3 regions of the Paenibacillus sp. FSL P2-0121 genome follow, and region 3 is predicted to be linked to each of the others. Evidence: predicted binding sites of a transcription regulator. Region 3 holds the regulator's gene; each other region holds the start of a gene.
What was found. Region 3 encodes Rex, which represses fermentation and respiration genes when NADH is low (regulators of the CRP and FNR family bind a similar motif). Its sites were predicted from a motif close to TTGTGAAATATTTCACAA; they were not measured.
Positions count from the first base shown of each region.

Region 1: a site for Rex is predicted at 5,619-5,636, ahead of adhE (bifunctional acetaldehyde-CoA/alcohol dehydrogenase). Genes of this name have one in related genera too.
Region 2: a site for Rex is predicted at 8,708-8,725, ahead of MKY54_RS29160 (formate/nitrite transporter family protein). Genes of this name have one in related genera too.

Region 1 covers NZ_CP150245.1:5,003,983-5,014,923, reverse strand. Annotated here, with positions in the region: gene MKY54_RS22310 (histidine kinase) at 1-444, shown strand, start outside; gene MKY54_RS22305 (response regulator) at 464-1,792, shown strand; gene MKY54_RS22300 (sugar ABC transporter permease) at 1,910-2,830, shown strand; gene MKY54_RS22295 (carbohydrate ABC transporter permease) at 2,832-3,704, shown strand; gene MKY54_RS22290 (extracellular solute-binding protein) at 3,837-5,303, shown strand; gene adhE (bifunctional acetaldehyde-CoA/alcohol dehydrogenase) at 5,712-8,333, shown strand; gene pflB (formate C-acetyltransferase) at 8,588-10,849, shown strand.
Region 2 covers NZ_CP150245.1:6,595,551-6,606,491, reverse strand. Annotated here, with positions in the region: gene MKY54_RS29185 (DEAD/DEAH box helicase) at 1-863, shown strand, start outside; gene MKY54_RS29180 (M15 family metallopeptidase) at 1,064-1,930, shown strand; gene MKY54_RS29175 (glutathione peroxidase) at 2,072-2,548, shown strand; gene MKY54_RS29170 (formate--tetrahydrofolate ligase) at 2,797-4,431, shown strand; gene MKY54_RS29165 (FAD-dependent oxidoreductase) at 4,766-6,130, shown strand; gene MKY54_RS29160 (formate/nitrite transporter family protein) at 8,829-9,656, shown strand; gene MKY54_RS29155 (MFS transporter) at 10,117-10,941, shown strand, end outside.
Region 3 covers NZ_CP150245.1:4,726,973-4,737,913, reverse strand. Annotated here, with positions in the region: gene panC (pantoate--beta-alanine ligase) at 1-210, shown strand, start outside; gene panD (aspartate 1-decarboxylase) at 203-586, shown strand; gene MKY54_RS21000 (hypothetical protein) at 698-1,339, shown strand; gene dinG (ATP-dependent DNA helicase DinG) at 1,466-4,327, shown strand; gene MKY54_RS20990 (redox-sensing transcriptional repressor Rex) at 4,458-5,111, shown strand; gene MKY54_RS20985 (amidohydrolase) at 5,098-6,399, shown strand; gene MKY54_RS20980 (DUF5590 domain-containing protein) at 6,572-7,090, shown strand; gene MKY54_RS20975 (hypothetical protein) at 7,501-8,043, shown strand; gene MKY54_RS20970 (AAA family ATPase) at 8,036-9,538, shown strand; gene MKY54_RS20965 (3-hydroxyacyl-CoA dehydrogenase NAD-binding domain-containing protein) at 9,672-10,544, shown strand; gene MKY54_RS20960 (acetate kinase) at 10,541-10,941, shown strand, end outside.

The DNA of each region.
Region 1 (10,941 bases), 280 kb from region 3:
GAAGAGCTGGAGCATGCAACGGCCTACATCAAGCTGCAGCAGCACCGGTATGATTATATATTTCGTGTAGTAATGGAGATTCATCCAGATACGAAAAGAAATCTAATTCCTAAAATTACCCTGCAGCCGTTAATTGAGAATGCTATTATTCATGGTGTCAAAAATATGGGCGAGGATGGGGAAATCATCATTAGCGCAGTTTGTGTGGACGATACCGTCGAGATCTCGATTGAAGATAATGGCTATAAGACTGTTGATTATCAGGCCATCGAAGCTGTGCTGAATGACGACAGTCCAAATCCGGCCAGCGGTTACGGGATTCGCAACATTAACCAGCGTATTCATTTACACTTCGGCTCTGATTATGGCATCAGCTATACCCCTCGTAAAGAGGGCGGTACATTGGTGACGGTTAAGCTTCCGAAATCAGAGAATCAGGACTAAGGAAGGGGAGCATACAGATATGTTCAATATATTAGTTGTGGATGACGAACCCTTGATTTGTAAAGGGCTGAGCAATTTATTAGCTTCTTCGGGGTTAAACATAGACCATATTTATACAGCAAACAGTGGTTTTGAAGCGCTGGACTGCATTCGGATGGAGGAAATAGACCTGCTCGTTACTGATATTCAGATGGGTGCAATGAGCGGGATTGATCTAATGCAGCATGCAAAATTGGCCAAACCCTGGGTACAGACCATCGTGATTTCTGCACACGAGACGTTTCAATATGCGCAAATGGCCGTTAGGCTTGGAGCGAAGGATTATTTGATCAAACCTTTGAACAGTGAGCAATTTCTGGATTCGGTGCGAAATGTGCTGCTTAAGATGGGGAAACCATCACCAGAATTGGATATTTTCATGTCAGGAATTAACGAAAGCTTTCGGCTGGAAGAGCCGCTTCCGGAATACAGCAAGTTATTGAATGAGCTGCTCATTGAGCCTGAAGGTGTACTGTGTGATGCAGAACGCTTGCAAAAGCTGGATAACCTGAAGCTGCAAGGGCCGTATTTTTCCGTCTTAAAAATTAAGGTGCCTCTGGCTGGAACGAATCAGGAGAAGCACTACACCCTGCGGGACAGACGGCTTCTTTGTTATGCCGCGCTGAATATCGCCAAAGAGCTGATGGATCAGGAGTGGAACTCGACAGCCTTTTACGCAGAGGATGAAGAGATTACGATCATTATTCAGTGGGATGAAAAAAGCTATGAAGATTCGTCTGCCAGCCAAATTAATAGGCTAGATATCCTTGGCCGTAGTCTTCATTTTAATATTCAAAAATATCTGCACTTAAATGCAGTTATCGGCATCAGCCAGATTCTCAAGGGTCTTTCTTTTATGGCTGTATTGAACCGTCAAGCCTCCAAAGCCATTCTCTGGAATAATGAACACAATGACCATTATGTGTTTTACTACGGGGATTTTAATTGGAACAGCTACACAACCGATCCTTCAGTAGAAGAGCTTCATACACGCAGCAATCTGATTGTAGAGAAAGCGAGAGAGTATATTGACGAGAACTATGCGCAAAAAGGATTAACCATCCATGAAGTGGCTAAGAAAAACCATGTCAGCCCCAATTATTTGAGCTATCTGTTTAAGAAAAATACAGGTTACAACCTGTGGGAATATGTAATTAAGCTGCGGATGGAAGAAAGCCGGGAGATGATTTTGAACACAGATCTTCGCAGATACGAAATCGCCGAGCGTGTAGGTTATGAATCACCGGAGCATTTTAGTAAAATTTTCAAAAAATATTATGGGATTAGCCCCAGTGAATTGAAGAAGTAAAAACACATACTACTTCGGTAGATTTAGACATGTTCAGTACAACCCTCATTTTCTACAATTTAAGGTAGGAAGCATTTTGCGAAAAATGCTGAAAGAAAAATGGAATGAGGGAGCCTGATGAATCAAACCGCAGTTGTATCCGAAAATCCGCCGGCGCTGAAGGGTACACCTTACAAGCAAAACCGCTGGAAGAAAAACTTTTGGGGATATATGTTCCTCGTACCTGCTGTGATTATTTTTGTAATGTTCTTGTGGGTGCCAATTTTTAAAGGCTTGTTGTACAGCTTCTACCATGTTGATTTTGTAAAAGGGAATAGCTTTGTTGGCTTTGAGAACTATGCTAGAGCCCTTAGTGATCCGGATGTTTTGACCGCGTTAAAAAATACAGGGTATTACATGCTTCTATGTCTTATTATCGGGTTCTGGGTTCCGATTGCTTTTGCTATTATGATCTCGGAGCTGAGAAGGTTTGGGGGCTTTGTACGGGTAGCGGCTTACCTACCTTTTGTAATGCCTGGTGTGGTGCTATATGGACTCTGGAGATGGCTTTATGATCCTGTGGGCCCAATCAATGCAGTATTAAGCTCGCTTGGTGTGGACCAGGTTGCCTTCCTGACAGATACAAGGTGGTCGATGATTTCCCTTGTTTTTATGGAGACGTGGCAGCAGTTTGGATCAGGGATGTTAATATACTTGGCTGCTGTACTCAGCATTCCGCGGGATTGGTATGAAGCAGCTGAGATTGATGGGGCGGGTGTGTGGGCACGTATAAAGTACATCACATTGCCTTCGCTGCGTAATTTGATCATTTTGATGTTTATATTACAGATTATCGGGACTTCACAAGGGTATCAGTCACAAATGGCGCTGCTTGATGGTGGACCGAATAATACTACGCTTACCTATGCGCTGCTGATCGTAAAATATGCTTTTACGCGACTCGATTATGGAACAGCGACTGCGCTTGGCATGCTAATGTTCATAGTCCTAGGTGGTTTGGGCATTTTACAGTTCAAGCTTAACAAGGAGGACAACTAAGATGAAGAGCGCAGATAGAGGGATTCTCTCAGAACATGATTTGAAAAAAACAAGCAATAAGATCGTTTATGGCTTGATGTGCGTGGTTATTTTGATTATGGTGTTTAGCATGCTGTATCCGATCTGTATGACGTTATTTAACGGACTGAAATCGAATCAAGAGGTGAACTCATTCCCACCGCATTTTTTCCCGCAGGAATGGCACTTCAGCAACCTTAAAGAAGCGATGAACTACATTGATCTGCTGATGTTCCTTAAGAACACTATTTATATTTTTGTGGGGAATATGGTCGTGACACTAGTCGTATTGGGAATGTCTGCTTTCAGCATTTCTCGTATGAATGTTCCTTACAGAAAGGCAATTTATTTCTTTTTCCTGATGACATTGTTTATTCCGGCGACCAGCTACATGATTCCCAACTTTGTCAATCTAAAAGAGCTTGGATTACTGAATCAGTACGCTGCCTTTTGGCTGCCGGCTGGTGCGAATACATTCTATTTTCTACTCTTAAAGAACTTTTTTGATGGGATACATCCTGAAATTTTTGAAGCCGCGCGGATTGACGGCTCCTCTGAGCCGAGAAGCTTTTTCTCCATTGCAGTGCCATTGTCGGTTCCGATATTTGCTACGCTGGCGATCTTTATCTTTTCTACTGCATGGAATGACTGGTTCTGGCCATCTCTGGTTATGCACAGTGAAGAGAAATATACGCTCGCGACAGCAATCTATAAATACGTTATTAATGTAAAGGCACTTAATACGAATATTAAATTCGCTATCCTATTTATCGTATCGTTGCCGCCGATCCTTGTCTTCCTGATCTTCCAAAAGTTCATTATGCGTGGCGTCGCATTATCAGCAGTTAAGGGATAAGCGCGGATCGACGAATCTAGTCACGGATCGTAAACATGCACATGAAAGGAATATAAATGCACCTCGTTTGTAAACGATTTCTCTTTTATGATCGATATGTAAGATAACTATGAATTGAAAAGGGGAGTTTCAATGCGTAAGTACTCTAGCGTGCTACTAAGCCTCCTTGTGGCCGGATCATTGTTAACCGCATGCGGCGGTAACAACAATAACGGAAACACAACAGGAAACAAGGAAGGGGAAGCGACTACTGCGCCAACGAATGCTGCAACAGATAATGCTGGCAGTGCTACAGCAGCGCCAACTGATGATATCACACAAAGAAAAGTGACCATCAAAATTCACTATCCAACCCCTGACCTAACCGAAGTTAGAGCACAGGAAGATGACAAGATCAAACGTTTCCAAGAGGAGTATCCGAATGTTGAAATCGTCAAAGACGATTGGCAGTACAATGTAAGTGAAATCGGCATCAAAATGGCAGCGAATGAAGCTCCAACCTTCTTTAACACTTACGCTACAGAAGCAAAATTCCTAGTTGAAAAAGGCTGGGTAGCTGACATTACGGATCTGTGGAATAAATACGAATTTAAGGATCAAATTAACCCGGTTCTCCAAAACCAATTTATCATTGACGGAAAAGTATTCGGCGTTACTCAAAAGGGTTATGTAACAACCACAATGATCAACAAAAAAATGCTGGATGAAAAAGGCGTTGCTGTTCCATCTATGGATTGGACTTGGGATGATATGCTGAATACCGCGAAAGGTGTAGCTGATACCAAAAAAGGGATTTCCGGTATTGCTCCAATGGGTAAAGGGAATGAAGCAGGCTGGAACTGGACCAACTTCCTGTTCGAGGCTGGCGGTGAAATTCAGAAGATTGAAGGCGGTAAGGTTGTAGCTACTTTTAATTCTGAGGCTGGGATTAAAGCGCTGGATTTCTACAAGAAACTTAGATGGGAAGCAAACGCGATTCCTCAGGACTGGGCACTGGGCTGGGGTGATGCTGTAGGCGCATTCCAACAAAGTCGTACAGCAATGGTAATGGCTGGATCTGACGGTGTTATTGAGCAAGCGTTGAATCAAGGCGGTCTGAAACCAGAAGATGTACTTACGTATCCAATGCCTGCGATGGAAAAAGGCGGAAAACACACTGGGGTACTTGGTGGTGACTACCTTGTAATCAATCCAAATGCAACACCAGACGAGCAAGAAATGGCATTCCGTTATATTACATTTGATTACTTCTCCGATAAAGGTCTAGAAGCACTGGATGCGGTTCTGCAACAACGTACAACGGATGGCAAATACTTTATTCCGCCGCTCTTAGATTACTATTCTGCAGATTCTGACTTCGGTAAGAAAACAAAAGCTGTGTATGATAAATATACAAATGTATATCAATACAGCCCTGATATTTTAGGCTTGCTGGACGGTAAACCGGAAGCGCAATACAATACACAGGACTACTACGCAACCATGTCCAATGTAATTCAAGAGCTGTTCTCCAAAAAAGGAACAGATTCCAAGACACAGCTTGAAGCTGCTGCAAAAACAGTGCAGGAGAAATTCTTCGATACAATTAAAGTAGAATAGGCAAGGAAGGACAGAACCGGCTCCATTAGGAGTCGGTTTTTTTATGTTTATATTATTGATATTTTTATAAATCAACCCAACGGATGGTTTCCGACTATTTTTTAGAGGGTCATGGGAAAAATAGAGTGTCAACAAAATTAGATTTGCATTTTTAAAATATTTTTGCGAGCGGAAAGGTAGAAAATGGGTATTGGTTCTTGTCTTTTTAAACATAAACTTTAGATTTAAGGGATATTACAGCATAAATAATGGTAAAAAACCTATAAAATGATCGAATGAAAGCGCTTTGAAAACAAATCAAAAAAACTTTATACTTTGTGAAAGATTTCACTATACAAGGTGGAAATGATGTGATAAGATAAATGTGTAGAGAAAAACAACCTAAAAATTGACAGGAGGACGAGGGAGATGGCAGTTAAGAACGAAGTCGCCGCCCAAGTTAAACAAACTACCGCTGAAGAGTATATTCAGACTTTGGTGGATAAAGCGAAAAAAGCACATGAGGCATTCATGGCGCTGGATCAAGAGCAAGTTGACACAATCGTTCATGCAATGGCGTTGGCTGGACTCGACAAACATATGTACCTCGCTAAATTGGCTGTAGAAGAAACTGGCCGCGGGGTTTACGAAGACAAAATTACTAAAAACATCTTCTCGACAGAATATATCTGGCACGGAATTAAATACGATAAAACAGTAGGCGTTATTGAAGACAATGCTTATGAAAGCTTCCAAAAAATTGCTGAGCCCGTCGGAATTGTAATGGGTATCACACCGGTAACCAACCCTACATCCACCACGATGTTTAAAGCGTTGATTTCGATTAAGACACGGAACCCTATTATATTCGGTTTCCACCCATCTGCGCAAGAGTGTAGTGCAGCAGCTGCTAGAATTCTTCATGATGCGGCTGTAAAAGCTGGCGCACCTGAGAATTGTATCCAATGGATTGAAATGCCAACGATGGACAAAACAAACGCTTTGATGAACAACCCTGACGTTGCACTTATTCTTGCAACAGGCGGTTCTGCAATGGTAAAAGCAGCTTATAGCTGTGGTAAACCAGCTCTTGGCGTAGGTCCCGGTAACGTACCTGCATTCATCGAAAAGAGCGCGGATATCGATCAAGCCGTAACGGACATCATTCTTTCCAAAACATTTGATAATGGTATGATCTGTGCTTCCGAGCAAGCTGTTATTATCGAAGAACCAATCTTCGATCAAGTGAAAAAGAAAATGATCGCTAATGGCTGCTACTTTGTTAACAAAGAAGAAGCTGCCAAACTTACTAGCGGCGCTATGAACGTTGATAAATGTGCGGTTAATCCAGCAATCGTTGGACAATCCGCAGTGAAAATTGCTGAAATGTGCGGCATTCAAGTTCCTGCCGGCACTAAGATTCTGGTAGCAGAACTTGAAGGTGTAGGCACTAAATATCCATTGTCCGCTGAAAAATTGAGTCCTGTGCTTGCTTGCTACAAAGTTAAAAACGCAGATCAAGGTATTGAACGCGCAGCACAAGTTGTTGAATTTGGTGGTATGGGCCATAGTTCGGCTATCCACTCCAACAACGAAGAAGTAATCATGAAGTTCTCTAACCGTCTGCAAACAGGACGTATTCTCGTTAACTCGCCTTCCACTCATGGTGCGATCGGCGATATCTATAACACTAACATCCCTTCGTTGACGCTGGGCTGCGGATCTTATGGTCGTAACTCCGTGTCGCAAAACGTTACAGCAATTAATTTGATCAACGTGAAAAGGGTGAATCGTCGTACCGTGAATATGCAATGGTTTAAAGTACCTGACAAGATCTATTTCGAAAAAGGCGCTACTCAGTACCTGACCAAAATGCCTGATATCACACGTGTCGCAATTATCACTGACCCAATGATGGTTAAGCTTGGATATGTTGAAAGAGTTGAACATTACCTGCGTCAACGCCAAACTCCTGTAGCAATCGAAGTGTTCTCGGAAGTTGAACCAGATCCATCAACAACTACAGTTGAAAAAGGTACAGCAATGATGAACAGATTCCAACCGGACTGCATCATCGCACTTGGCGGTGGTTCCCCAATGGATGCTGCAAAAGGAATGTGGTTATTCTATGAACATCCAGACGCAGACTTTAATGGTCTGAAACAAAAATTCATGGATATCCGTAAACGGGTTTACAAATTCCCTAAACTTGGAAACAAAGCTAAGTTTGTAGCGATTCCAACTACTTCGGGTACGGGTTCGGAAGTAACATCTTTCGCAGTTATTACCGATAAAACAACTGAACAACACACTAAATATCCTTTGGCTGACTACGAGCTAACTCCAGACGTAGCTATCATTGATCCAGAGTTCGTATATAGCTTGCCAAAAACTGCTGTAGCTGATACAGGTATGGACGTATTGACACATGCCATCGAAGCTTATGTATCTGTTATGGCGAGTGACTACACGGATGGTCTGGCAATTAAAGCAATCCAATTGGTATTCCAATACCTTGAAAAATCGGCTCTTGAAGGCGACAGAGTTGCCCGTGAAAAAATGCATAACGCATCAACACTTGCTGGTATGGCCTTTGCTAATGCTTTCCTGGGTATTAACCACAGCTTGGCGCATAAATGGGGCGGTCAATATCACACTGCTCACGGTCGTACTAATGCGATCCTTATGCCACACGTTATTCGTTACAATGCTAAGAAACCTACGAAGTTCGCTTCGTTCCCTAAATATTCACACTTCGTAGCTGACGAGCGTTATGCAGAAATCGCCCGTATTCTGGGATTGCCAGCTCGCACAACTGAAGAAGGTGTAACTAGCCTGATCAATGCTATTCGCGACATGAACAAAAAACTGGGTATCGAAGAATCCTTCCAACAATTGGGCTTTGATCCTAAGGATTTTGAATCCCATGTAGATTACTTGGCTGACCGTGCATTTGAAGATCAATGTACAACTGCCAATCCTAAGCTGCCGCTGGTATCTGAACTTGCAGATGTATATCGTAATGCTTTCTACGGAAGATTTGATAATTAATATTTGGTTAAGTAGATAATAGGATGGTTGTGGATTAGATATAAGTGACAAATATCACCGGAAAGGTGATATTTGTCACAGTCTATTTATAGAAAATAAACTAAAATGTTTATATAAACAACGGTCCCATATATGGAACAATGATTGTGAATTTTCGAACAACCATATTTTTCTTGGGATCACGAGACACGGGATCAACCTTCAAGCCCGCGATCTCTACAAATATAATATAAATATAGATGGAGGGATTTAGCATGTCGGTGATTGAAAAAGATGTACAAGAAGTGAAATCCGGTTGGAGAAGTTTTACAAAAGGTAAATGGTCCAGAAAAGTTGACGTTAACAACTTTATCGCAAGCAACATTAAGCCTTATGAAGGAAACGAAGAATTCCTCGTAGGACCTACTAGTAACACAACTGAACTCTGGAAGATTATTTCCCAATTGAGCAAGGAAGAAAGAGAAAGAGGCGGCGTATGGGATGTTTCCCTAGATACTGTCTCCACAATCACTTCACATGCTCCAGGCTACATTGACAAGGACAAGGAACAAATTGTAGGCGTACAGACTGATGCTCCTTTCAAACGTTCCATCCAGCCATTCGGCGGGATCAAGATGATGGTTGATGCTACGAAGGCTTATGGCTTCGAGCTTCCACAAAACATCGTTGACATGTTTACGAACATTCGCAAAACGCATAACCAAGGCGTATTTGATGCATATACACCAGACATGAGAGCTGTGCGTAAATCCGGCGTAATTACAGGTCTTCCTGATGCTTACGGACGCGGACGCATCATCGGCGACTACCGCCGCATTGCTCTGTACGGTATTGATTTCCTCATTAAAGACAAAAAACAACAACAAACTGAGCTTGAAGTAGATTCCATGACTGAAGATATCATTCGTTTGCGTGAAGAGCTGTCCGAACAAATTCGTGCACTTGGCGAATTGAAAGAAATGGCAGCTGCTCATGGTATGGATATTTCCAGACCAGCGACCAACTTCAAAGAAGCTACTCAATGGGTATACTTCGGATATCTGGCAGCAGTTAAAGAGCAAAATGGTGCGGCGATGTCCCTGGGCCGTGTGTCCTCTTTCCTGGACATCTATGCAGAACGCGATATTGCTGAAGGTACTTTGACTGAAGAACAAGTACAAGAAATCGTCGATCATTTCGTAATGAAACTGCGTATCGTGAAATTCTTGCGTACACCTGACTATAATGATCTGTTCTCCGGCGACCCAACATGGGTAACTGAATCCATCGGTGGTATGGCTGAAGACGGAACAACTCGTGTTACTAAGAACAGCTTCCGTTTCTTGAACACCCTGTACAACTTGGGTCCAGCTCCGGAACCAAACTTAACTGTACTGTGGTCCGAAAAATTGCCTGAAGCCTTCAAAAAATATTGTGCTAAGGTTTCCATCGAAACTAGTGCAATTCAGTATGAAAATGACGATGTAATGCGTCCATACTGGGGTGAAGATTATGCGATTGCTTGCTGCGTATCTCCAATGCGTATCGGTAAACAAATGCAGTTCTTCGGTGCTCGTGCCAACCTGGCAAAAGCATTACTGTATGCTATCAATGGTGGTGTAGATGAAAAATCCGGAGCACAAGTTGGACCGGAATTCCCAGCGATCACTTCTGAATATCTGGATTATGACGAAGTAATGAAACGTTTCAAACCGATGATGGAGTGGTTGGCTAAGACTTATGTTAACACTTTGAACATCATTCATTATATGCATGACAAATATTCTTACGAACGTATCGAAATGGCGCTGCATGACCGTGACATTCTGCGTACGATGGCTTGTGGTATTGCTGGGCTGTCCGTTGCAGCTGACTCACTAAGCGCAATTAAATACGCCAAAGTAAAACCTATTCGTAACGAACAAGGTATTGCGATCGATTTCGAAACCGAAGGCGAATTCCCTTGCTACGGTAACAATGACGATGCTGTTGACAGCATCGCAGTAGAATTGGTTGAAACCTTCATGACTATGATCCGTAAAAACAAAACATATCGTGATTCTGTGCCGACTCAATCGGTACTGACCATTACTTCGAATGTAGTGTACGGTAAGAAGACAGGTACTACACCTGACGGACGTAAGAAAGGTGAACCTTTCGCACCAGGTGCTAACCCAATGCACGGACGTGACAAGAAAGGCGCCTTGGCTTCCCTGAACTCTGTAGCTAAACTGCCTTACTCCGATGCACAAGATGGTATCTCTAATACGTTCTCCATCGTACCTAAGGCACTTGGTAAAGACGAGGATTCCCGTAAGTCTAACCTGGTACACATGATGGATGGATACTTCCATAACAACGCTCAGCATTTGAATGTTAACGTATTTAACCGTGAACAGCTGATGGACGCTATGGAGCACCCAGAGAACTATCCACAATTGACTATCCGTGTATCCGGTTATGCAGTTAACTTCATCAAGCTGACTCGTGAACAACAAATGGATGTAATCAACCGTACATTCCACGGTTCGATGTAATTTGTTCCTGTCATGAAGATCTTTGAATTAGTACTACTATTGAAATAATTGCAAGGAAGATACCGCCCTTGTCTCAAGGGCGGTAATATCTT
Region 2 (10,941 bases), 1.9 Mb from region 3:
TCTTTAATTATGATATGCCGCTTGATGTGGATAGCTATATTCACCGGATCGGCCGGACTGGCCGTGCTGGAGGCAAAGGGCTTGCAATTACTTTCGTATCTCCACGTGATCAAGAGGGTCTGGATTTGATCGAGCATGGCATCTCGCAGCGGCTGGATCGCCGCCGTTACGAGAAGGATGAATTCGGCGTTGGCGAATTCATCCCTGTGCAAGGCGGCGGACGCCACGGCGGTCGCCAAAGCGGCGGCGCTGAAGCAGCGCGCACGGGCCGCGGGCCGAAGACCGGCGGCTCTGGCCGCGGAGGAGCTCCGCGCGGCGAAGGCGGAGCGCGGCAAGGTGGCCGTGGCCGCGGTAAAGAAGCAGGCGGCTGGGGCGCGCCTGCAGAAGGTCGCCGCGGTCGTTCCGATGCGGCGGCGGGCAAGCGTGGCGGCAGCGGCTATGACGCTGCTGCTCCTAAGGGCGGCGGCAAGGCTGCCGGCGTAGTGCGAGTAGGCGGCGGCTATGGCGCCTTCGCCTCCCGAGGCGAAGCGTCTGCCAGCGGTAACGCGGCAACGCCTAGCGCCGGTTCGCGCGGTGCGAACCGGAAGGGCGGACCAAGCACTGGCTACAGTGAGAACGTAGCTAGAGGTGCGGACGGCGGTGCCTACACTGGAGGCACTCCACGTGGCGGCTTAGGCAGCGGCTACGGTGCAGGCCCGTCTAGAGGCGGCAAAGGTGGTAAAGGCAGCAAAGGTGGATACGCCGGTGCCAAGGGTGGCGCTGCTGGCAAAGGCGGCCGCAACAGCGGCGGCGGATCTTCACGCGGTGGCCGTAGCAATGGATCCGGTGGCTTTAAAAGCGGCGGTCGCGGCACTTCCAGATAAAGTTAGTAGAGTTTTATAGATGAAACTTGTTACCATAGGGTAGTTAGCGCTGAAGCTAATGACCTATGGTAACCTTTATTTTATAGCGTGGAACATATTGATTTTTATATTAAAAATAGGTTCTTAGTGAAACATTTATGAAGGAAAGCCTGTCTAATAGATAAATAGAATGTTCGGCTTCGAGGAGGAAGAACTTACAGATGTCAAAAAAATTTAAAATTATAATCTTGTTAATTGTCGTTATTGCTGTCGGTTGGGGAATAGGAAAGTACACGTCTCCTTCTGCTTCGGAGAGTAACGGTTCAAATATAAATGTGGGGGATAATCTTCAAGGTGAGCCTGGGGATACGGGGGAAAGTGATGGAGGGGGGATTACAGACCCGGCAGTAGCTGATCCATCGGATACACCAGATCCATCAGAACCCTCTAGTCCGCCTGAATCAGGCGGTGATAATGCAGGTAGTGTTCCAGATCCTATATCTGCAGAGCCTGATAGTATTACAGTGATGGTAAATAAGCAGTATGGTTTGCCTGATAATTATAAACCAACGGATCTTGTCTATCCTGATGTCCGGTTTACCTTCAAAGAGAAAATCGAAAAGCGTATGATGCGCAGCGAAGCCGCTAAAGCCTTGGAGAAGATGTTCGCAGGTGCAGAGGAAGACGGAATTTATTTAGCAGGCGTTTCTGCCTACCGCTCACAGGCAACCCAGACGACTTTGTATAACCGTTATGTGGAGAGAGATGGGGAAGAAAAAGCCCGTACTTACAGTGCAGTCCCTGGCTATAGCGAGCATCAGACCGGGCTGGCTATTGATGTCTCGGGAAGTGATGGCAAGTGTGCCGCTGAGAGCTGTTTTGGTGGGACGAAGGAAGCCGAGTGGTTGGCCAAGCATGTAGGGGAATATGGTTTTATTATCAGATATCCTGAAGGTAAGCAAGACATTACCGGATATAAGTACGAGCCTTGGCATATCCGTTATGTAGGTAAGGACATTGCTGCCTATATCAATGAGAAGGATATTACGTTGGAAGAATATTATGACGCAATTCCGGTATCGAAATAACACAGACGCAGAGAGCAGTCCTATGAAATTTGTAGGGCTGCTTTTTCTATGGCTATAAAAAGAGTTCAGAAGTTGCATTCCCTTACAGTTCGGGTAAGATACGTAGTGTAGTCTAAGTAAAAGGAAAGAAGGGGAATAAAGATGTCGATCTACAATTTTGCCGGCGTTACACCTTCGGGTAAAGAAGTGCCGTTTGCGGAGTATGAAGGTAAGGTGCTGCTGATTGCTAATACGGCTAGTAAGTGCGGACTTACGCCACAGTATGGAGATCTTCAGAAACTATACGAACAGTATAGCGATCAAGGACTTGTAGTATTAGGATTCCCCTGCAACCAGTTTGCGGGCCAGGAGCCAGGTACGAGTGAAGAGGCTGAGGAATTCTGTCAGATTAATTATGGAGTTACCTTTCCGGTATTCGCCAAAGTTGATGTTAATGGACCGGATGCCAGCCCGCTTTTCAATTATTTGAAGGAGCAGCAGCCTGGTGCTGGGGACAGCAGCGACATTAGCTGGAATTTCACGAAATTTCTAATTGATCGCAGCGGCAATGTAGTGGCTCGTGTGGAGCCCAAAGAATCGCCGGAAACGATGAAACAACATATTGAGTCACTACTGTAGATCCATTATGGGGTCAGTTGCAGAGTGATCCTCCAAGTATCCCCTCGACTCGGTTTCGACCGATGCTCGCGGGGATTTTCTTTTTTTAAAGGATTAATGGAGATTGTCTTGAATTTTTATTGTGATAAATTATACTTGACGCTTTAAAAAGACGATGTATCCTTTGAAGAGAATATAGCAACTGTGCGAACATGCATAAAAAAGCGGAGTACAGCAGGATAATAACGGCAGGAGGGTTTTATACAAGCATGAAGTTAATTACAGAGGTAGCAGCACAAGCAGGAATCGACGAGCAGCATCTGGAACTATACGGCAAATATAAAAGCAAACTCTCACCTTCCTTATGGGAGGATATGAAAAACAAGCCAGATGGCAAGCTGGTTCTGGTCACTGCGGTGAATCCGACCCCTGCTGGCGAGGGTAAGACCTTAACAACCATCGGGTTGGCGCAGGCAATGAATGCAGCAGGAGTGAAGACCGTGGCTGCTTTACGTGAGCCCTCGCTTGGACCTTGCTTAGGGATGAAGGGCGGTGCAACAGGCGGCGGGAAGTCGCAGATTGTTCCGGCTGATGAGATTAATTTGCACTTTACCGGTGACATTCATGCGGTAACTTCTGCGCATAATTTATTGTCCGCAATGATTGACAATCATATCTTCCAAGGCAATGAGCTGAGACTGGATCCGCAGCGTATCGTTTGGAAACGTGTCATGGATATGAACGACCGCAGCCTGCGCAGTATTGTGACTGGGCTCGGGGACGGAAATGGAGCGGTACGGGAAAGTGGCTTTCAGATTACAACGGCTTCTGAGATTATGGCTGTGTTATGCTTATGCGATAACCTTATTGATCTCAAGAAGCGTTTAAACCGTATTCTGATTGGATATGACCAAGAGGGACAACCGGTAACAGCCGAGCAAATCGGGGCCGTTGAAGCGATGACAGCGCTGCTTAAGGAAGCAGTTAAGCCAAACTTGGTACAGACTCTGGAAGGTACGCCTGTTATTGTACACGGGGGGCCGTTTGCGAATATCGCTCATGGCTGCAGCAGTGTTATTGGCACTCGTTATGCCCTTAAGCTGGGAGATGTTGTGGTCACCGAAGCAGGCTTCGGAGCGGATCTTGGTGCAGAGAAATTCATGGATATCAAATGCCAACAGGCCGGGTTAAACCCTTCTGCTGCTGTTCTTGTCGTAACTGTTAAGTCCTTAAAATATAACGGTGGTGTGCCTAAAGGTGAGCTTCTAACCGAGAATCGGACGGCGCTTCGCGCGGGATTGGTGAACTTAGAACGTCATGTAGAGAATCTCGGTAAATTTGGAGTCCCTGTTTTAGTTGCCATAAATCATTTTGAAGGGGACAGTGAGGGCGAGATTAATGATGTATTGGAGGCCTGCCGCAATTTAAACGTGCCAGCTGCGATCTCAAAAGTATGGGCGGAAGGTAGTGCAGGTGGACAGGAATTGGCTTCTGAACTGAACAAGCTCTTGGACAATAGTGGCCCGAGCCAGTTTGCTCCTCTGTATGAGAAGGATCTCGACATTTCATCCAAAATCAACAAAATTGTCCGTGAGATCTACCGCGGGGCAGAAGTGAACTTTTCTCCGGCGGCTAAGCGGAGTCTGGCGGTTATCGAGCGGCTTGGGCTAAATGATCTTCAAGTATGTTTGGCGAAGACGCCTTATTCCTTCTCCGACCAGCCTAGACTCCTCGGAGCACCAGAAGGCTTTACGATTGGTGTCCGAGATATTACCCTTTCGCTTGGTGCAGGTTTTGCGGTAGTTATTACAGGCAATATCGTTACGATGCCAGGTCTGCCAGCTAAGCCAGCCGCTGAGGGACTATGGATGGATGAGGACGGAGAGATTCACGGTTTGGTGTAAAAGTGTTTTAATAAAAGGCTTCTCCTTGTTGGTATTAGAGGGGAGGCCTTTTTTTATGCTTCCTTTGGATTCCTGCAAATACGGATCATAATGTACCTCCCACGTGGCAAAGCTAACGGAGTCGCATTCGGCAGCAGTGGCGGAAAAAACTTAAAATTGTGAACAATATGAGGATATAGGTAAAAAAGACTTGTAATGTGATAAATATCACAATATAATCAGTTTATAAAGTGAAATAAATCACAACTAACCCATTGTTGATCAGATTCCATCATTGATCGGTCATGCAAGTCAAATATATAACCCGATTGTCCATTTGAAGGAGGAAGAAATAATGAAAGTAGCTGTCATTGGATGTACCCATGCCGGAACCGCCGCAATTGTGAATACTGCTCAACTTTACCCGGATGCCGAGATTACTGTATATGAGCGTAATGATAATATTTCCTTCTTATCCTGTGGGATTGCCTTGTATGTAGGTGGAGTGGTTAAAGACCCAGAGGGGCTATTCTATTCTTCACCAGAAAAGCTTGCAGAGCTTGGCGTAAAGACCAATATGCGTCATGAAGTAACTGCAGTGGATACGAAGTCCAAAACATTGCGTGTACGCAATCTGGAGACAGGCCACGAGTTCGCTGATACCTACGATAAGCTGATTATGACTACAGGTTCATGGCCGATTGTGCCGAAGCTTGAAGGATTTGAACTCGAGGGGATTTTACTTTCCAAGAACTATGATCATTCCAACACTATTATAGAAAAAGCTAAACAAGCAAATAAAATCACCGTCGTCGGCGCTGGATATATCGGCGTAGAACTGGTGGAAGCTTTTCAAATGAATGGCAAGCAAGTTACACTAATTGATGGTGAAGATCGCATTCTGAGTAAATATCTGGACCAGGAATTTACTGCACCGATCGAACAATCTTTTCAGGATCATGGGATTAAATTGGCACTGAATGAGAAGGTTAGCTCTTTTGCAGGCAAAGACGGTAAGGTAACAAAGGTTATTACAAGCAAAGGTGAGCATGAGACAGATCTGGTCATTCTCTGCATTGGTTTCCGTCCTAATACTGAACTCTTAAAAGGTCAAGTCGATATGCTGCCTAATGGTGCCATTGTAGTCAATAACTATATGCAGACTAGCTGCCCGGATGTATATGCCGCTGGCGACAGCTGTGCGATTCATTACAACCCTACAGGCAAACACGCCTATATCCCACTGGCAACCAATGCCGTACGGATGGGAACCTTAGTTGCGCGCAACTTGGTAACAGAGACCATTCCTTATATGGGTACACAAGGAACTTCGGGCATTAAGATTTATGAAGACAATATCGCTGCAACAGGGCTTACTGAAGAAGGAGCTAAGGCTGAAGGAATGGACGTAGAAACCGCCATGATTATTGATAACTACCGTCCAGAATTTATGCCCACCTTTGAGCAGGTTCAGTTAAAAGTAGTGTTTGATCGCGCCACACGCCGTATTCTCGGGGCTCAAATTATGTCCAAGATGGATCTGACGCAATCGATCAACACAGTGTCTGTATGTATTCAAAATCAAATGACAATCGACCAACTTGCCTTTATCGATTTCTTCTTCCAACCGCATTACAACAAACCTTGGAACTTCCTGAATACAGTAGGTCTTCAAGCGCTGCCGACAACAGTACCAAGCAAAGAGGCTGTAACGGTTTAAAAAGGGACGTTGTTCCTGAGTGATTTATCGACGAAAAAGACAACCTTATAAAGCTTGAGAAGCAGCGATCCTCCTGTTACGGGAGGATCGCTGCTTTTTTTGTTAGGTGCTGAATAGCTGCTTGGGTAGATGCAATCCAATGGCTTCGGTGATGGTAGCAAGCCAAATGTGCTCAAAAGCTACGTATAAGGTCAACTGAGTCCGATCGTGCGGAGTCACCGCCCACCTCAGAATTTTCCAGACTCAGAAGCCGCTATATAGCAAATAATCGCCGTTTGAGCGTGATTTCGGACTCCAGTGCAGCTATTACATAGAAGGAGGTAAAACTAGTGTGTTTTTGGTGCCAATAGTGACTATGGGGTCCGATAGCGAGCCAAATTTGCTCAAAAGCTCTGTATAAGGTCACCTGAGTCCGATCATGCGGAGTCAACACCCACCTCAGAATTTTCCGGACTCAGAAGCCGCTAATAAGCAAATAATCGCCTTTTGAGCGTGATTTCGGACTCCAGTGCAGCTATTACATAGAATGAGGTGCAACTAGTGTGTTTTTCGTGCCAATAGCGACTATGGGGTCCGATAGCGAATCAAATGTGCTCAAAAGCTACGTATAAGGTCAACTGAGTCCGATCGTGCGGAGTCACCGCCCACCTCAGAATTTTCCAGACTCAGAAGCCGCTATATAGCAAATAATCGCCGTTTGAGCGTGATTTCGGACTCCAGTGCAGCTATTACATAGAACGAGTTACAACTAGTGTGTTTTTCGTGCCAATAGCGACTATAGGGTCCGATAGCGAGCCAAATATGCTCGAAAGTTACGATTAGGGTTAACTGAGTCCGATAGTGCTGAGTCATCGCCCTCCGTAGAAGCTTTCGGACTCAGAGGCCGCTAATTAGCAATAAATCGCCGTTTGAGCGTGGTTTCGGACTCCAGTGCAGCTATTACATAGAACGAGTTACAACTAGTGTGTTTTTGGTGCCAATAGCGACTATGGGGTCCGATAGCGAGCCAAATGTGCTCAAAAGCTACGTATAAGGTCAACTGAGTCCGATCGTGCCGAGTCAACGCCCTCCTCAGAATTTTTCGGACTCAGAAGCCGCTAATTAGCAAATAATCGCCGTTTGAGCGTGGTTTCGGACTCCAGTGCAGCTATTACATAGAATGAGGTAAAACTAGTGTGTTTTTGGTGCCAATAGTGACTATGGGGTCCGATAGCGAGTCAAATGTGCTCGAAAGTTACGAATAAGGTCAACTGAGTCCGATCGTGCTGAGTCATCGCCCCCCGCAGAAGCTTTCGGACTCAGAAGCCGCTAATTAGCAAATAATCGCCGTTTGAGCGTGGTTTCGGACTCCAATGCAGCTATTACATAGAATGAGGTACAACTAGTGTGTTTTTCGTGCTAATAGCGACTATGGGGTCCGATAGTGAGTCAAATGTGCTCGAAAGCTAAGATTAGGGTCATCTGAGTCCGATCGTGCTGAATCATCGCCCTCCGCAGAAGCTTTCGGACTCAGAAGCCGCTAATTAGCAATAAATCGCCGTTTGAGTGTGCTTTCGGACTCCAATGCAGCTATTACATAGAATGAGGTACAACTAGTGTGTTTTTCGTGCCAATAGCGACTGTAGGGTCCGATAGCGAGCCAAATTTGCTCAAAAGCTCTGTATAAGGTCACCTGAGTCCGATCATGCGGAGTCAACGCCCACCTGAGAATTTTCCGGACTCAGAAGCCGCTAATTAGCAAATAATCGCCGTTTGAGCGTGGTTTCGGACTCCAGTGCAGCTATTACATAGAACGAGGTACAACTAGTGTGTTTTTCGTGCTAATAGCGACTATGGGGTCCGATAGTGAGTCAAATGTGCTCGAAAGCTAAGATTAGGGTCAACTGAGTCCGATCGTGCTGAGTCACCGCCCTCCGCAGAATTTATCGGACTCAGAAGCCGCTATATAGCAAATAATCGCCGTTTGAGCGTGGTTTCGGACTCCAATGCAGCTATTACATAGAATGAGGTACAACTAGTGTGTTTTTCGTGCTAATAGCGACTATGGGGTCCGATGGCAAGCCAAATGTGCTCGAAAGTTGCGATTAGGGTCATCTGAGTCCGATCGTGCTGAGTCACCGCCCACCTGAGAATTTTCCGGACTCAGAAGCCGCTAATTAGCAATTAATCGCCTTTTGAGCGTGATTTCGGACTCCAGTGCAGCTATTACATAGAACGAGGTAAAACTAGTGTGTTTTTGGTGCTAATAGCGACTATGGGGTCCGATAGCGAGTCAAATGTGCTCGAAAGTTACGAATAAGGTTATCTGAGTCCGATGTCCGGGTGTGGGCCAAATATGCTCAAAAGCTACGATTAGAGTCATCCGAGTCCGATAGAATGCCGATAGTGAAGTATGACGATAGTGAGGTATGACTACAGTGAGGTATAGCTACAGTGAGATCTTGCTGCATATAAGGACAACTGAGTCCGATAGCTGCTGCGTACGCTCAAATGTAATCCAACGAAACAAGATATGCTGGCTTAGCCGGTCATACACAAACTTCTATTTGTGCACAGGTCGCATTAAATTTGACATGTCAGTGAAAACTTTCACTTAGTTTTCTCAAAGTGATAATTATCACGTTAATGTGTTTTACGACACGCTACAATGGTCATAAAGGAACAAATTTGAAGTAAATAGATGAAGGGGATAGGAACCATGGCTTATAGCAAACCGCAGCAAATTGCCGAAGTAACTGTAGAGAACGGCATAAAAAAAGCTCATAATCCGCTAAGTACCGTACTTATTCTGGGCTTTTTGGGAGGAGCGTTTATTGCGCTCGGGTTTTTATTAGATATTCGCGTCATTGCTGGCGCACCACAGGAATGGGGTTCCATTGCTAACTTTATCGGAGCCGCAGTCTTCCCCGTTGGGCTGATCATGGTACTCCTTGCAGGTGGAGAACTGCTGACAGGGAATATGATGGCCGTGCCGCTCGCTTTTATGGCTAAGAAGATTTCTTTCTGGGAAGTTGTGAAGAATCTTTTGCTCATAACGATTAGTAATCTGGCAGGGGCATTATTTGTAGCTTATTTCTTCGGTCATGTGGTGGGTTTAACTTCAGAGGGTGTGTATTTAGAAAAATTGGTGGATATGGCTGGTCATAAAATCGATGCAGAATTCTTTCCGGCATTTGTTTCGGGTATCGGCTGTAACTGGCTCGTTGCGCTGGCCGTATGGCTCTCCTATGGAGCAGATAACTTCAGCGGCAAAATCCTTGGTATTTGGTTTCCAACGATGGCCTTTGTTGCGATCGGATTCCAGCACGTTGTAGCTAACATGTTCCTAATTCCAGCAGCTATTTTTGAAGGTTATTATTCATGGGGGCAATACTTCACTAACTTTGTTCCCGTCTGGCTCGGCAATCTAACGGGTGGAGCAATATTTGTCGCAGCTGCCTATTGGATGGCATACTTGCGTAAAGCACCTACGGCTATTCAATCCGTAGATAGCATGTCCGGCAGCAGTGTCAAAAAACACGCTTAAGCTCGTCTTATAGAGCACTCCATAGAACATTCAAGGTCTGCCTTATTGGTGGCGTTAATGTTTTAGGGGTGCTTTTTGTTATGTAGACACAAAAAAATCCGCCGTGATTTATCCGCGCTCGGGGGAACGAAATCGGATCACGGCGAATTTTGAAGGGGGAGTGTTTCTAGGCTCTATTACCCCGTCTTTCTAAAAGCGAATCAGTTTCTTCTTGTTTAGTTTGCTTTACGGACGACAGCCACGGCTTTAAAATAAGAATAGATATTAGAACTAGGGAGGACTGCGGACGTGAACCCCAAGGGAGACGGGATATTTCATGCGATATGTGCGTCTTATCCTCTAGATTTCATGCGTACTTTATCACGATAAAACGTCAATGTGTATGCTTGCTCATAGCCCTGTTTTGGGATGATACTGGATGAATTAATGACACATATATAACAGGGGATGTACACTACTTATGAAGTTTTTACAGGCATATCCAAAAGAAGTGAAAATATTTCTAATTGCCAGCCTAATTAACGCAACAGGTAGTGCGCTGATGTGGCCGCTCGTTACGATGTATGTATTTGATGAGCTTGGACGCAGCATGTCAGATGCTGGACTGGTGATTCTTATTCAATCGGTTGGTGGGATCGTGGGTCAACTACTCGGGGGCTCACTCTATCATAAGGTAGGCGTTAACCGGCTGATTGTCGGAGCGCTCGCCATGAATGCTTTGGCACTGTTCACCTTGCCAGCAGCTAGTAACAACTGGACGTTATTTATGGTAGCAATGGGACTGGTAGGATTATTTAATTCCTTATCATTACCTGCCATTCAGGCATTTATCGGCTTTCGTTTCACGAAGCAACGTGGTGAGCTGTTTAATGTTATTTATGTCGCCAATAATATTGGTGTAGCACTGGGGACGGCATTAAGTGGTTTTTTGGCCGATATTTCCTATATGCTAAGCTTTGTAATGAATGGTGTAACTTCGGCGGTATTTGCGGGTTTCTTTTTTATATATCTGAAGAAAATCGGTGGAGAACCTGCGCATGAGGTAATGGGGCATCAGAAGAATGAACCAGAGAAACAATCCACGTGGAAGCTAATGGGGCATACTCGTATTTATCTTTATATGGGGATCGGTTCTTTGTTCCTGCTTCTCGGTAACTCTATCTGGAATACAGGGGTATCTCCGTTCATTATTTCAGAGGGCTGGCCTAAGAAAACTTATGGTTTTCTCTGGACACTGAACGGTATTTTGATTTTTGCAGCTCAGCCATTGGTAACAATGATTAAG
Region 3 (10,941 bases):
TTGTTGACATCGGTTATTTCCAGCTCTCCTCTAGCGGTGATTGATTATGCGGAGATCCTAACATTCCCTGATCTTGAAGGATTAGAGGATGAAGCTCTTTTATCAGAAGTGGATGGGGAAATTATAATAGCGCTCGCCGTGAAGTTTGGCAGAACACGCTTAATTGATAATAATGTATTTATTCCAAAGGAGGTTGCTGCACTTGTTTAGACATATGATGAAATCCAAAATTCACCGCGCAACAGTAACGGAAGCGAATTTAAACTATGTGGGCAGTATTACCATTGATGAGAGCTTGATGGAAGCCGCAGACATTCTTGAGAATGAAAAAGTTCAAATTGTGGATAACAATAATGGTTCGCGACTGGAAACCTATGTAATCCCTGGACCGCGTGGAAGCGGAGTGATCTGTCTTAATGGTGCCGCAGCTCGTCTTGTTCAGCCGGGCGATACAGTAATTATCATTTCCTATGCGATGTTGTCCTCGGAAGAACTGGAGTCACATAAGCCAACGGTGGTATTCGTGGATGAGAATAACAAACCAGTGAAGCTGGCTGATCATGAATTGCATGCTACAATCGCTTAATGTATGGACTTACGCCATGTAATGAATGGCAGGGATGAAAGACCCCGATCTCGCAGAAAATGAAGTCAGGCAAGCTGAACTGATTTCATCTTCAGTAAGGGGGGATCGCCCATGTTTCAACATTTGTTTGCTGAAATGAACAAGGTGCTTCAGGAGATCGTAACAGATTACCCTACAGCGGAGGGTGCCCGCCGGAACGAGCTTTTATGCAATTATAATATGCTGCATAGACTGAGCGATAAAGTGATGGATGAATGGCTCGCTTTTGCTGAGAAGCTTAGTTCCTTTCGCGAAAGTGCTGATTTTACAGCAGAGGTCGAAGAGGAAGTGCCGGAACAGGAAGCACCAGAGCTGTGTATGGATTGCTTTGTAAGAGGTCAGGGGTATTATAAGCTGCTGATGTATGGAAAGTGTATTGATCAGTTTAAAGAAGTTATTGCGCAATACCCGGATAGCTTGGCTGCTCGATTATATTTAGCCATCTCTTATCTGCAGGAAGGTGACGGTGAGGCCGCTTGGAGTCATCTGAACCATATGCTGGGCTTGATACGGGAAACCAAGCTGAAAGCCATGGTTTATAATGCTTTAGGGTGCATACGAGCCTCACAGGAACGTTTCAATGAAGCGCAGGAATTGTTTGATCTTGCTTTGCAGCATGACCCTGCGCTTCCGGAACCAAACGTTAACTTAGAGGTATGCCGCCGTCGTGGAGGGAAGCTGCATTTTGGAAATCAGCTGGTTTCCCTTTTGTAAAAGAATAACGGTTTTGGAAATTTCCATTCAAGCGATGCATCCCCTGAACCAGTGGTGTGCATCGCCTTTTTTCGCAACTTCTGTTATGCTGATTAAGAGTCTCAATTGAAAGGGAATAGAATTATAATGAAATTTGCCGTGCTTGATTTTGAAACAACAGGAACCCAATCCGTGGGTGAAATTATCCAGGTTGGCCTTGCAATTATAGAAGAAGACCGGTCCATCTCCCGGGTATATGGTTCCTATGTCAAGCCCGGAACGCCGATTCCTCCTTTTATAACAGGTCTGACGGGGATTACCGATGATGATGTGAAGGATGCGCCTGAGCTGGATGAGATGATGATGGAGCTTGTTCCGCTCTTGGATGATGTTGTGCTCGTAGGGCATAATGTCGCTTTTGACTTCCATTTTTTACAAAATGCTTTAGATCGTTGTGGTTATTTGCCATTTCAAGGGCGGATTTTGGATACGATTGATTTTCTGAAAATTTGCTTTCCTTCGCTCACATCTTATCAGCTAGGCTCTGTCAGTGCTCATTTTGGAGTGACACATGATCGTCCGCATCAGGCAGATAGTGATGCACTTGCGACTGCTTTAGTGCTGTTGAAATGTCTGGAGGAGCTCTACGAGCTGCCGCTGCTTACGATCCAGAGACTCTGTGAGCTGTTTACCGAAGAGGATAGTGATCTGGGCTGGTACTTTGATGGTCTGCTGCGAGAGCGGGAAGCGGAGACGCTACAGCCCGAAGGTGATCTGACTTTCTATCGTCAATTAGCGCTTGCAGTAGGAGATTGGACGGAGTTAGCGCCACCTAGAGATGAGCATGCTGAGAATCCGCTAGCGAATTTATCTTTTACTGATTATATGGACGAAGTAACCAAACGACTTAAAGACACATTACCGCAGTATGAAAGCCGGGAAGCTCAGGATATTATGATCAATGAGGTGATGACGGCACTTGCCGAAGACAAACACCTACTGATCGAAGCGGGCACAGGAACCGGTAAATCGCTCGGTTATTTGTTGCCTGCCATTTATCAAAGCGTTCGCACCAATGAAAAAGTCATGGTCAGCACTCATACCATTAATCTGCAGGACCAATTGCGCGAGCGGGATATCCCTTTGTTAACGCAGGTAGTTCCTTTTCCGTTTAAAGCTGCTATTTTTAAGGGAAGAGGGCATTATTTGTGTCTGCGTAAGTTTGAGCATAAAATTAATAAAAAGGACTTTATAAGCCCAAGGGAAGATGCGCTTACTGCCGCTCAGATGATTGTATGGCTCACTCAAAGTGAATCAGGGGATGATGAAGAGCTGAATTTAAGCGGCCGGGGCGGTGATTTCTGGGAGACGGTGGCAAGCGATACCGATTCCTGTCTGGGCCGTTCTTGTCCTTGGTTCCGCAAATGTTATTATCATAGGGCCAAGCATGAAGCTGGGATTGCTGATGTGGTTATTACGAACCACTCCAAGCTATTCGCAGATGTTAAGGCTGGGCACCAGCTGCTTCCGGCTTACGAGCATCTTGTCATTGATGAAGCACATCATTTAGAAGATGTGGCTGGTAAACATCTTGGCATGCATATGAAGCATTTCACGGTGGCACACACGTTATCGCGACTGTATAAAGATAGCCGAAACGGACAGCTCCCTGCTCTGCGTCAAATATTACAGTCGTCAGGCAGTGAAGAGGCTTCAGAATGGAGCGGAGTCATCGATCGGATCTACCCGGATCTGCTTACTGTCAAAGAAACCTGGGATGCACTCAGCGACAAGCTGTTCAGCCTATTGCCGGAACGCAGTGATGCAGGGGCAGGAGAAGCGGGACAACTGGTTATGCGGTTGCTTCCCGCCCGTAAGCCGAAGGATTGGGATGAATTGGTTGCGCTAGAGAACACTATGAATCTGACGTTAAGCGACATCATCCGTAAGGGTGATAAAATGCTTAACGAGATGCGTGACCAGGAAAGCCAATCCTCAGCAGACAGCCTTGTTACTGATATTAGCGGTTTATTTAAAGATTTGGCTTCCATACGTGAGCAAGTAAGATTCTTTATGGGGCTGAATGACGATAATGTAGTATATTGGCTGGAGGCAAATGGAAATTACCGTAGCAAATCCCTACAGCTGTATGCCGTCCCTGTGGATGTTAGCAGCCAGCTTAAAGAGTTGTTCTTCGATAAGAAAAAAAGCATCGTGCTTACCTCGGCGACGCTATCTGTAGATAAATCTTTTCAATTTATGATTGATAATCTCGGACTTAACGAAGCTGCAGAAGAGGGACGTCTAATGACCTCACTCCTTCCATCTCCCTTTAAATATCGCGAGCAGGCACTGCTAGTTATACCGCGTGATTTTCCTAGTGTGAAGGGGAGTGTGGGCGATGCTCGATTTGTCGATACACTCGTACAGTCATTATCGGAAGCTGCTAAAACAACACGTGGGCGGATGCTGGTTCTGTTTACTTCTTATAAAATGCTGCGTCAGGTATATGATCCGCTTAAAGAGGCTTTGGCCTCACAAGAGATTACGGTGCTTGGTCAAGGCGTGGAAGGTGGCAGCCGGAGCAAGTTGATCCGCCGCTTTCAGGACAGTGCAGCATCCGTATTGCTGGGGACGAGCAGCTTCTGGGAAGGTGTAGATATTCCAGGTGAAGCACTGACTTGCCTGGCCATCGTGAGACTTCCGTTTCAACCACCGAATCACCCGTTGGCGGAAGCGAAGTCGGAGTTATTGCAGGCCCAGAAGAAGAATCCGTTCATGAAATTATCTGTTCCTCAAGCGGTTATTCGTTTTAAGCAGGGATTCGGAAGATTGGTTCGCACGGCGCAGGATCGTGGAATAGTTATTGTTTATGATACAAGGGTTATTGAATCTCATTACGGGAAGTATTTCCTTTATTCATTGCCTGGTCCCAAAATGGAGCATATGCTTACTGATCAAATGGTCCCTCGCATAGCGGAATGGCTAGAGGATGGCGGCGCTTCTTAAAACGCTCGTCTTCAGTTTAGCTCCTCCTTATCCTTAAGGGCGGTGTGTTACAGTACCGTCCTTAATAAGGAGAGGTAGACGTTTGAATATGGATTTTCACAAGAACATTACTATTTTTAGGAGGAAAAATATGAAATCGGATAAAATATCAGAAGCCGTTGTTCGCAGACTACCTGTGTACTTGCGTTTTTTGAATGATCTCCAGAATCGCGAAATATTAACAGTTTCCTCTCAGGAACTTGGGCAAAAGCTTGATCTTAATCCCGCACAGATTCGTAAGGATTTAGCATATTTTGGTGACTTCGGCAGAAAAGGTATCGGCTATGATGTAACGTATCTTATTGAGAAAATCCGTCATATCCTGAAGCTGGATCAACAGCTTAATGTAGCTTTAGTTGGAGCAGGTAATCTCGGACATGCCTTGTCTAATTACAATGCATATCTCAAAGATACTATGAAAATCACGGCTATATTTGATTCGTACGCTCCTAAGGTTGGACGTAAGATCAACTCCCTTACTGTGCAACCGATGGATGAACTAGGCAGCACAATTCGTGAGCAAGGTATTCGCATTGCCATTATTACCGTACCTGATTCAGAAGCTCAAAATGTAGCAGATATCCTCATTTCTTCTGGGATTGAAGCGATTTTGAACTTTGCCCCTGTGATTCTGAAGACACCACCGAATATCCGGGTGCATGCAGCTGATTTTACAACTGATCTGCAAAGTCTTGCTTATTACTTGCGGGATGGAAAGGAAGAAAGTGAACATGAACAACAATAAAACGATAATTAAGGGCGGGTATTTTCTGACTCCGGGAACGGATGAGCCGGTTCTGAGTGGATATATGACTATTGAAGATGATTTAATCACTTACATAGGAAAAGAAGAGCCTCAGATGGAAGCTGGAGTGCAAGTGGTTGATGGCAGCCGTCTGCTGTTCATGCCTGGACTTGTAAACACACATGGTCATGCGGCGATGTCTTTGCTGCGTGGATATGGAGATGATTTAGCGCTACAAGTGTGGCTTCAGGAGAAGATGTGGCCAATGGAGGAAAAGTTCACCGGTGATGATGTATACTGGGGAACCTCCTTATCTGTATTGGAAATGCTGAAGGGTGGAACTACGACCTTCCTCGATATGTATGATCATATGGACCGAGTAGCCGAGGTAGCTGAGTTATCAGGTATCCGTTCCGTATTGATGCGTGGTGTGATCGGGTTATGTCCAGAGGATATACAGAATCACAAGCTTGCGGAAGCGATTTCTTTTGCCCGTAACTGGCATGGAAAGGCTGACGGTAGAATTACTACTATGATCTCGCCACACGCCCCTTATACTTGCCCTCCTGACTTCCTGGTTAAGTTCGTGCAGGCAGCGCATGATCTGGATTTACCGATGCATACGCATATGTCCGAAACGAAACGTGAAGTGGAACAAAATGTGGCGGATTACGGGTTGCGTCCTGTAGCTCACTTAGAGAAGCTTGGAATGTTCACACGTCCCTCGATAGTTGCACATGGTGTTCATTTAAATGATGAAGAGATTGAGATCTTGGCTCGCCATAATGTGGGTGTATCTCATAATCCGGGCAGTAATTTGAAGCTGGCTAGCGGAGTGGCTCGGGTTACTGATCTTCTAAAAGCTGGTGTGAAGGTGTCTCTTGGCACGGATGGCGCGGCAAGCAACAATAACTTGGATATGTTTGAAGAGATGCGGCTTGCAGCTCTCATTCATAAGGGTGTCAGCGGTGATCCAACGGCTGTTCCAGCTCCAGAGGCTCTGCGTATGGCTACAGAATATGGCGCGCAGTCCATCTTTTTAAATAATGTAGGCAGACTTGCTGTAGGGATGAAAGCAGATTTCATTGCTATTGATATCGATCAGCCGCATTTGCTGCCACACACAGATCTGTTGTCTCATGCAGTTTACTCTGCTAGCGCTAAGGATGTTGAGCATGTGTGGGTGAATGGTAAACAGGTCATCAAGCATGGACAATGCTTAACCCTGGATGAGGAAGCTATCCGGCGTAAAGCGCAAGAAGCCTTCGAAGGTTTATTGAAGCGTTAAGTCTGGAGAATAACGAATAATTAATAGGCTGCGACTTTTTGCTTTTAGCAAAAGTTGCGGCCTTTTGTGCATTTTTAAGACTGGGAAAGCTAGAAAATTATGAAATTTTGGATAAACACGCGGGTGTGTTATATAATCAAAAAAGATATATTACTAGAAAGGGAGCTGTACCTTGAAGAAAAGGAAAAAATGGATCCTCCTGGGGTCAGTTCTGATTCTGCTCCTGGGGTTTGGACTTATCCAGTTCTATGCCTATATTATGAAAGATCAATGGAACGAGCGTGATATCGCTAAGGATGTTGCCAAAACCAGAGCGGGTCTAACAGAGGTAACCAAAGCACAAAAATCGGTTTGGGATGAAAATGCAGTGTACTGGGTATTAACTGGGAAAAATGAAGCCGGGACTGCTCTTATGGTCTGGGTCCGCTTTACGGTAGATGGAAAATTTGCTGAAGGCGACGACGCAGTGTTTGCTGAGGAACTAAGTAAAGGAACCTCGGAAGCCCAAATACGCGGCATTATCAAAGCTGATCTTCCGGACATAACGATTGAACGCTTGCTGCCGGGAGTATATAACGGAGAGTATGCTTGGCAGCTTTTTTATAATCAGAGCGGTCGGTATTATTATCAATTTTATCGCTTTTCGGATGGGTCCCGAATGGGCGAAGGTTACAGTTTACCTAAAAGTTAAGCTGAACATAAGGAAATTAAGGGTGGCATAGTAAACAAGCGAACTTATTATAAGTTCGCTTGTTTACATTTATTTGATGTACAAAAGTGATATACTAAGTGATATACTGAATGGGTAGTTATCACCGAATATTCTCTTAAATTCACATACGAAAATAGGCCGATTGATTAAAAATCAAGGCCAGTTTTGTCGAAAGTGAGGAATTTATTTGGTATTGATGGAAATATTTAAAAAATTAAATTTTAAATATATTCACATTTATTTTGAAATTAGTATATACACCTGTGATATACTACTACTTGTAATTAGAACAGCAATAAGAGACTTCAGTCTCTCTGATGAGCTCTCAAGTAGCTATAAATTATTATAATGAGCTTTATATTTTGTCATCTTTGAGAGGAGGACGTTTCTTGAAATTACGTCTTGTACCTGTGCTGATAACGTCTCTACTGTCGGCTACTCTATTGTTTGGTGGCTTCTTTTTGTATCGTCAGTTTGCAATGCAGGAACCACTTCAGAAGATTGTATCTCAATATGAGGGCGTCAATAATTCTCATATCAGTATTAACCGCAATGAGGTCACTTTGAAACTTGATCTCCAGCCAGGCACGAAATTACGTGAACTGGTTCAGTACGTCTCCCAAGAAGGAAAATCGATGATTGATGGACGTACACTAAAACTTGATGTAGAACAGAACTCCAGTGAACTGCTGGATGAATACTGGGATAAAGCGATGTTCTCTGTAGCCGAAGCTATGGAGAGCCGTAAATATACACTTATACCCACAGAACTTGATGGACTCAAAGCGCAATATCCACAATATAAAAATGTGATAGCCTCAACAGAAATTGATGACAATAATGTCTATGTAAGCTTGAGTAATGGAAAAGAAAGCAAATTTATTATTTTGCCGCGTAAACCTGCGACATTGGGGGTATGGAATAATGCCTAAATACCTTAAAGAAATTCTAATCGGATTTGTTCCTGTCTTGTTTATTTTTATGGCTTTTCTAGGCATTAATATATTCCCGATTGTAATTGCTGCTGGGATGCTCACGGCTTTACTTATCATTGCTCATTTAAGAGGCGGACTTGCGGTAAATGCAGGTGCCGGGAAGAAACGCAAGAAGGATGGACCTTCAAAGCTTACTTTTGAAGAAATTGGCGGGCAAGACAATGCAAAACAGGAGCTTCGTGAAGCGTTGGATTTTTTGATCCGGCATGAGGAAATCAGCAAATTCGGGATTCGGCCTTTGAAAGGGATTCTGCTTACAGGCCCTCCAGGAACAGGTAAGACCCTTATGGCTAGAGCAGCAGCACATTATACGAACTCTGTATTTGTGGCAGCATCAGGCAGTGAGTTTGTAGAAATGTACGTAGGTGTCGGTGCCGGCCGTATCCGCGATTTGTTTAAGGATGCCCGTACCCGCGCCCTTAAGGAAAACAAGCAAAGCGCTATTATTTTCATAGATGAAATTGACGTAATTGGCGGAAAGCGTGAAGGCGGACAGCAGCGAGAATATGATCAGACCTTGAATCAGCTGTTGACTGAGATGGACGGGATCTATAACAACGAAACACCACGCATTCTACTGGTAGCAGCCACTAACCGTAAAGAAATGCTTGATTCAGCATTGCTGCGTCCTGGCCGGTTTGACCGTCATATTCAAGTGGACATGCCTGATAAAAAAGGCCGCAGATCGATTCTCGAATTACATGCCAAAAATAAGCCGCTTCATGCCAATGTGAACCTCGATAAAATTTCCGAAGAAGCCTATGGTTTCTCCGGTGCTCAGCTCGAAAGTGTTATGAATGAGGCAGCAATTTATATGATGCGTGAGGAATTGACAGAGGTTGAGCAGCGGCATCTGTCGATGGCGATTGACAAGGTTATGATGGGGGAAAAAACGGACAGAGAAACAAACCACGAAGAGAAAAAGCGGGTGGCAATCCATGAATTGGGACATGCCATTATGGCTGAGCTGCTCCGTCCGGGAAGTGTCAGTCAGGTTACGCTGACTCCGCGGGGGCAAGCCCTTGGTTATGTACGTCACAATCCTCAACAAGAGCAGTATCTGTACACCAAAGATTATCTAGAAGATCAGATTATGATCGCACTTGGTGGAGCGGCTGCAGAAGAAATGTATTATGGCGGACGAAGCACAGGTTCGCGTGGCGATTTTGATCAGGCCCTGAATATTGTCGAAACCATGATGAAATCCGGATTGACTTCGTTGGGTATCGCCAAGCTGGAAATGGTTACCACTGAAGAGCTTATGAAGGAAAACAGTAAAATATTGGATGAATTGATGGTACGTACTCACGACCACCTTGAAAAGCAACGAAATGTATTTGATTACTCCCTTGACATTTTAATGAAGGAAGAAGTGCTCTCTGGAGAGCAATTTCGATGTCAATTTCGTGACAGCGTGCGTTTACCAGCATAAATATTTATGCTGGTTATTTTTTTTTACTTTTCAGGCATGCTAAGATATCATTATATGTCGGGCTTTATAAATTTTTGCGACAGACAAGGTACAATACAAAAGTATAGATACCTGAAAGGATGGAGACTTTTTTATGAATTTCAAGAAAATTGGTGTCATCGGCGGTGGCACAATGGGACAAGGGATTGCCGAAATGCTGGCAGCCAAGGGCCTGGATGTATTGCTGGTGGAGAAAACCCCTGAGAAACTGGACTACTCCTACGAAATGATCGAGACAAGTCTAGATAAGCAACTGGAGAAATGGGCGATCACTCAAGCTGAGAAGAAGCTGATTCTTAGCCGCATTCAAAAAGTGACACATTTCGCAGAGCTGAGCTCTTGTGACATGGTTATCGAAACAATCGTTGAGGATTTAGAAGAAAAGAAAAAAATATTGAATCAACTGGATCAAGTATGTCCAAACCACATTATTCTTGCCAGCAATACGTCAACACTTAGCTTGACTGAACTTGCAAGTTCTACAATGTATCCGGAACGCGTGATCGGAATGCATTTCATATACCCTGTAGCTAAAGTGGATCTTGTTGAAATTGTACGCGGTCTGAAAACTTCAGATGCTACTTTTGAAGATACAAAATCCTTTGTTGATGAAATTGTTGAGAAAAAAGGTGTAATGATTTATGAATCCCCAGGATTTGTAACATCACGCCTCATTTGCTTGTTTATCAACGAAGCTATGCATGTACTGCAAGAGGGCGTTGCCTCCGCACAGGATATTGACGATGCTATGCGTATTGGTTATCAATTCCAATATGGACCGCTTGAAATGGCTGACAGATTTGGTCTGGATTCGGTTCTTGCTGCACTCGAAAATATGTTCCGTGAATATGGTGAGCTGAAATATCGTCCTTCCACGATCCTTAAGAAGATGGTGCGTGCAGGACAATTAGGTATGAAATCAGGCGAAGGCTTCTTCCAGTACGACAAGGATGGTGACCGTATATGAATATTCTAGTAATTAACTCCGGTAGTTCTTCTTTAAAATATCAATTGTACAATATGGCTGATGAATCCGTTTTGGCTAAAGGTTTGGTGGAACGTATCGGGATGGATTCCTCCATTCTGAACCATAAACCTACTGGTAAAGCTGAAGTAACAGAAGTAAGTGAAATTTTGGAGCATAACACAGCGATTCGTAAAGTTCTAGCTTGCCTAACGGATAAAGAGCATGGCGTTATTGAATCCATTAAAGAAATCAATGCTGTGGGTCACCGTGTAGTACATGGTGGTGAATTCTTCAAAGCTTCCGCACTTGTGGACGCTGATGCCAAGACTAAAATTCGTCAATTGTTTGACCTTGCACCCCTGCATAACCCAGCAGCAATGATGGGGATTACGGCTTC